Regions from separate parts of the Bradyrhizobium sp. F1.13.3 genome, predicted to be linked through region 1. Evidence: predicted binding sites of a transcription regulator. Region 1 holds the regulator's gene; the other holds the start of a gene.
What was found. The regulator HrcA, encoded in region 1, represses chaperone genes, less so after heat shock. The targets are predictions, from matches to a motif close to GTTAGCACTCNCNNNNNGNGAGTGCTAAC.
Positions count from the first base shown of each region.

Region 2: a site for HrcA is predicted at 1,803-1,831, ahead of ABIB66_RS19135 (co-chaperone GroES). Genes of this name have one in related genera too.

Region 1 is NZ_JBEPRI010000002.1:752,671-755,878, forward strand. Features, by position in the region: gene grpE (nucleotide exchange factor GrpE) at 1-558, opposite strand, end outside; gene hrcA (heat-inducible transcriptional repressor HrcA) at 655-1,743, opposite strand; gene rph (ribonuclease PH) at 1,925-2,638, shown strand; gene rdgB (RdgB/HAM1 family non-canonical purine NTP pyrophosphatase) at 2,650-3,208, shown strand, end outside.
Region 2 is NZ_JBEPRI010000006.1:340,252-343,459, forward strand. Features, by position in the region: gene ABIB66_RS19125 (protein phosphatase CheZ) at 145-924, shown strand; gene ABIB66_RS19130 (hypothetical protein) at 1,086-1,607, opposite strand; gene ABIB66_RS19135 (co-chaperone GroES) at 1,921-2,217, shown strand; gene groL (chaperonin GroEL) at 2,361-3,208, shown strand, end outside.

The DNA.
Region 1 (3,208 bases):
CTTGGCGACACCCACCAAGGCGGGACGCAGCACGCGCTCGCCGATGGTGTAGCCGGCCTGCATGACCTGCACGACGGTGCCTGCGGGCACCGACGCATCGGGCACCTCGAACATCGCCTGCTGGAAGTTGGGGTCGAACTTCTGGCCCAAGGGGTCGAATTTCTTCACGCCGTGTTTTTCCAGCGCGCTGAGCAGCGAGCGCTCGGTCAGCTCGACGCCTTCGATCAGCGAAGCCAAGCCTGCATCGGCCGCCGCACGGGCTTCGGCCGGAACGGCATCGAGCGCGCGCTGGAGGTTGTCGGCGATGTCGAGCACGTCGCGGGCAAAGCCCGTGACGCCGTAGAGCTTGGAGTCTGCGACCTCCTTGGCGGTGCGCTTGCGCAAATTCTCCATCTCGGCCAGCGTCCGCAGCATGCGATCGCGCGCCTCGGCGGCTTCCTTCTGCAGGAGCTCGACCGAGCCGGGCTCGGGATCGTCGGGCATGATGTAGGGTTTTGACACCACGGGCTCGCCGGCCGCAGCACTCGTGTCTTCGGGTTGCCGGTCTCGATCGGTCATCGGCTCTCTTTTCGCATTCGTCTCAGGGGGTTTCTGGCCCGGATATCGTGCTTCGGGCGCCGAAAATCAAGCGCCCGTGATCGGGAGAGACGCCGGTCAGCCCCCCAGGAGCCGGCTGACGATGCGGGCAGCGTAGTCCACGGTCGGGATCACGCGGGCATAATTCAGCCGTGTCGGCCCGATCACGCCCAAAACGCCGACGATATGGCCGGCGGCATCCCGATAGGGCGAGATGATGGTGGACGAGCCCGACAGCGAGAACAGCTTGTTCTCACTGCCGATGAAGATTCGCACGCCTTCCGCGGTTTCGGCCCGGCCGAGCAGGTCGATCACGCCACGCTTGGTCTCGAGATCGTCGAACAGCAGGCGAACGCGCTCGAGATCCTCCAGCGCATGCAAATCTTCGAGCAGATTGGCGTGGCCGCGAACGATCAGCTGGCGATCCTCGTTTTCGCCGCCCGACCAGCTGGCGATACCGGCCGAGATCACCTTGTGCGTCAGCTGATCGAGCTCGGTCCGCGCCTCTCCGAGCGCGGTCTCGAGCTCCAGCCGGGCCTCGGCCAGGGTCCGGCCACGGATACGTGCATTGAGGAAGTTGCCGGCTTCAGTCAGCGCCGAGGATGGAACCCCCGGCGGGAGCGTCAGCACGCGGTTTTCGACCTGCCCGTCCTCGCCGACCAGGATCACCAATGCCTTTTCCGGTTCCAAGCGGACGAATTCGATATGTTTCAGCCGCGCATTGGATTTCGGCGTCAGCACGACGGCGGCTGCGCGGGTCAGGCCGGAGAGCCGCGTCAATGCCTCCTCGAGCGCAGCCTCCACCGATTGCGCGTGGCCGACGGAGGTCAACTGGCTCTGGATCGCCTGCCGTTCACTATCATTGAGGTCGCCGACCTGCATCAGGGCATCGACGAAGAAGCGCAGGCCGAGTTCCGTCGGCAACCGGCCGGCGGAGGTGTGCGGGGCGTAGATCAGGCCGAGCTGTTCCAGGTCGGCCATGACGTTACGAACCGAAGCGGGCGACAGCGGCATGGCGATCAGGCGCGAAATATTGCGCGAGCCCACCGGCTCTCCGGTCGCGAGATAGCTTTCGACGATTTGACGAAAGATGTCGCGGGAACGCTCGTTGAGCTGGGCGAGGCCCGCGCGCGGCGCGATCAGATGGATCGGATCGTGATGGGCCACAGACGGTAACTCCTCTCAGATACAGGTAATTTGTCTATCCCTGGGGCTTCTGACAAGCGTGGCGTTCGCGGATTGAAAATCGGGGGTGGACAAGGCCTCGATCTTCCCCCTTGCCGCCCACCCTCACCCCACCTACAAGCACCGCCAACAGCCCTTTTCCGAGAGTTTTGGAGGATTTCCCATGCGGCCAAGCCGCCGTGCGCCCGACGAATTGCGCCCCGTAACGCTGGAGCGCGGCGTGGTCAAATATGCGGAAGGCTCGTGCCTGGTGAAATTCGGCGACACCCACGTGCTGGTCACCGCCACGCTGGAAGACCGCCTGCCGCCATGGCTGAAGGGCCAAGGCCGTGGCTGGGTTACCGCCGAATACGGCATGCTGCCGCGCGCGACCTCGGAACGCACCCGCCGCGAGGCCTCCGCCGGAAAGCAGAGCGGCCGCACCGTCGAAATTCAGCGCCTGATCGGCCGCTCGCTTCGCACCATCATCAATCTCGAAGCGCTCGGTGAGCGCCAGATCACGGTCGATTGCGACGTGCTGCAGGCCGACGGCGGCACCCGCACGGCCTCGATCACCGGCGCCTGGGTCGCCCTCGCCGATTGCATCACCTGGATGAAGGCGCGCAACATGGTCAAAGCCAATGTGTTGCGCGACAACGTCGCCGCGATCTCCTGCGGCATCTACAAGGGCACGCCCGTGCTCGACCTCGACTATGCCGAGGACTCCGAAGCCGATACCGACGCCAATTTCGTCATGACGGGCGATGGCCGCATCATCGAAGTCCAGGGCACCGCGGAACGCGAGCCGTTCACGGAAGCCGAGTTCCTGGCGCTGATGGCGCTGGCGCGCAAGGGCGTCGCGCGTCTCGTGGACTTGCAGAAACTGGCGGTAGCGTAGTCAATAGGCCGATGCATCGCCGAATCACCGGAAAGCTCGTCATCGCGACCCATAATCCCGGCAAGCTCGCCGAGATGAAGGAGCTGCTCGCGCCTTACGGCATCGACGCGGTGTCAGCCGGCGAATTAGGCCTTCCCGAGCCGGAAGAGACCGGGAACGATTTCCGCAGCAATGCCGCGATCAAGGCCATCGCGGCAGCGCAGGCGACGAAGCTGCCGTCTTTCGCCGATGATTCCGGCATCGTGGTCGACGCGCTCGACGGCGCGCCCGGCATCTACTCGGCGCGCTGGGCCGGGCCGAACAAGGATTTTGCCGCGGCGATGGCACGGATCGAGCGGCTGTTGCAGGAGCGCGGCGCGATCACGCCCGCCAAACGCAAGGCGCATTTCGTTTCCGCGCTCTGCGTTGCATGGCCCGACGATCATCTCGCAGAGGTCGAGGCGCGCGTCGACGGCACGCTGGTGTGGCCGCCGCGCGGCACCGCCGGCTTCGGCTACGACCCGATGTTTTTGCCCGACGGCCACAGCCGCACTTTCGGCGAGATGGAGAGCATCGAGAAGCACGGCCTGC
Region 2 (3,208 bases), on a different contig from region 1:
TATTTTCGATGAACGCCGCGCACGCATGGTTAATCGCCCGTTTGCAAGCCGTCGCGCACAACCGCACGACAGTTCCGGCTGTGAACTTCGTGTTAAATCGCTTCTGCCTACAAAGACGCGTGAGTGAGGTGGGGGGAGTTCTTGATGGCTATTCACCGCAAACGTTTTCGTGTCGAAGAGGCTATTGTCGGCGAGATGCCAAGCCCCGAAATGATTGAGGAGGCTGCGCCGATGCATAGCGAGATCATGGCCGAGTTGCGTGCGATCCGTGCACAGATGGCGAAGGGCACCGCGCCCTTGTCCGGCAGCGCCGCCATGGCCGCGATCGACGCCTCCACCGCCCACGAGCTCTCCGAAGCCCGTACCATGCTCGATACTTACCGGGCGCAGATCGAGCAGTGCGAGAAGCTGAAGGTCGAGCTCGACCTCATCCACGACGCCATCGACCGTACCAAGCGCGAGATCGCGACACTGCATGGCAAGAGCTTCGACGGCGGCGAAATGGCCAAGGTCAATGGCGAGCTCGGCGCAGTCGTCGGCGGCACCGAACAGGCGACCCAGCAGATCCTCGAAGCCGCCGAGTCGATCGACCAGGCGGCCAGCGCGATGGCCAAGGTGCAATCGGCCGATCAGCAGAAGCGGCTCGCCGACGATATCCAGGAACGCGTCATCTCGATCTTCGAAGCCTGCAACTTCCAGGACCTGACCGGCCAGCGCATCAGCAAGGTCATGACCACGATGAAGTTCATCGAGCAGCACATCAACTCCATGATGGAAATCTGGGGCGGCGTCGACGCGATCAAGTCCCACGTCGTGCCGCAGGTCGACACCCGCAGCGACGACGACAAGCTTCTCAACGGCCCGAAGCTCGCCGGCGACGTCGGCCACGCCTCGCAGGACGACATCGACGCGCTGTTCGACTGAGCGGACGCGACACTCTGAAAAACAAAACGCCGGCGCAAGCCGGCGTTTTTTTCGTCATTGCGAGCGAAGCGAAGCAATCCAGCCTGTGTCCGCGGAGGCAGCCTGGATTGCTTCGTCGCTTCGCTCCTCGCAATGACGAGTTGGCTAGGCCGGCGCTCTGATCACGCCCTCGGCGCGCAGCGGACGTAGACCATGTTGCCGTAGCGGGTGGCGGCGTCCTTGTCGATGAAGCGGGTGATGAGAACGCGACCGTCGAAGGAGACGATCTCGCGGTCCTGGTCGCCGGGCGTCGGACCCGCCGGCCCGATATAGTTCTTGCCGCTGGGCGAACCCTTCAGCCGCAGCTCCTGCGGTGTTGCCTGGTCCGCCAGATGCATGATCACGCCGCCGGAGGAGCCGGCGGTGATCACGTAAGGATTTTTGCATTGGGCCCGGGCGGCAGCCTCGGTGCGGGCTCGGTCGGCCGGGTTCTGGAACGAGGCGAGGCCCCAGCGCCCGACGATCTCGTCGGCGCGGATCGACGCGGGCATTTCCGGGCCGGTGCCGGGCTCGGCCTCGGGCGGCGGTGAGGACGAAGAAAAGGACGGCAGGCTCATGCCGCCGCCGCAGGCACCAAGCAGCAGCGCCAGGCAAGAAGCCGCCGCCAGATTGGCGACCGTGCGCGCGTGAGCTGAACTGATCATGGCATTCCCCCGGACAAAACCATGGCCGCACCCCTTACGCAGCCAAGCGCAAAACCGCTGCCGGAGCAATGACGTCCTTTAATACGCCGGCGCCCCGAACAAGTTTCCAATGTCACCATCCTATATCCGTCTCACCAATCGCTTAACCACCTTTGCTTGACAGGATCGCGGCCAAGCCATATTCCCGGACGCACCATTAGCACTCTGAAAGATGGATTGCTAACGCGCGCCGATCGATCCTCGGGGAGGGTGGACGGAAGCGCCGCCCGCCCACTGCCTCTCCTTCCGAAGCGAGCCTCCAAAGGGAAACGTCATGACTAAATCCAAATTTCGTCCGCTGCATGACCGTGTCGTGGTCAAACGTATCGACGCCGAGTCAAAGACCAAGGGCGGCATCATCATTCCGGACACGGCCAAGGAAAAGCCGTCCCAGGGCGAAGTCGTCGCCGTCGGCCCCGGTGGCCGCGACGAGGCCGGCAAGCTGATCCCGATCGACCTCAAGGTCGGCGACCGTGTGCTGTTTGGCAAGTGGTCGGGCACCGAGGTCAAGATCGACAACGATGAGCTCCTGATCATGAAGGAGTCGGACATCATGGGCGTGATGGCCTAAGGCCAGACGCCTGAACGGCCGCTGAATGCATGCCCGGGTCACTCGATCCGGGCATGCATCATTCTGCCGGGTTCGATCGCGGACCCCGGGATGAGGCGACCCAATAAGCAAGACACATCACGAAAGAAGAGGAATTGCAGACCATGGCTGCCAAAGACGTCAAGTTTTCCGGAGACGCGCGCGATCGCATGCTGCGCGGCGTCGATATTCTCGCCAACGCCGTCAAGGTGACGCTCGGCCCGAAGGGCCGCAACGTGCTCATCGAGAAGTCGTTCGGCGCGCCCCGCATCACCAAGGACGGCGTCACCGTCGCCAAGGAGATCGAGCTCGAGGACAAGTTCGAGAACATGGGCGCCCAGATGGTGCGTGAGGTCGCCTCCAAGACCAACGACCTCGCCGGCGACGGCACCACCACCGCGACCGTGCTGGCCCAGTCCATCGTGCGCGAAGGCGCCAAGTCGGTTGCCGCCGGCATGAACCCGATGGACCTCAAGCGCGGCATCGACATCGCGGTCGCGGCCGTCGTCAAGGACATCGAGAAGCGCGCCAAGCCGGTCGCCGCCTCCTCCGAGGTCGCTCAGGTCGGCACCATCTCGGCCAACGGCGATGCCGCCATCGGCAAGATGATCGCGCAGGCGATGCAGAAGGTCGGCAACGAGGGCGTCATCACCGTCGAGGAGAACAAGTCGCTCGACACCGAGGTGGACATCGTCGAGGGCATGAAGTTCGACCGCGGCTATCTCAGCCCCTACTTCGTCACCAACCCCGAGAAGATGACGGCCGAGCTCGAGGACGCCTACATCCTCCTGCACGAGAAGAAGCTGTCCGGCCTGCAGGCCATGCTGCCGGTGCTTGAAGCCGTGGTGCAGTCGGGCAAGCCGCTCGTCATCATCGCTGAAGACGTCGAGGGCGAGGCGCTGGCCACCCTGGTCGTCAACCGCCTCCGTGGCGGCCTGAAGGTCGCCGCCGTCAAGGCGCCGGGCTTCGGCGA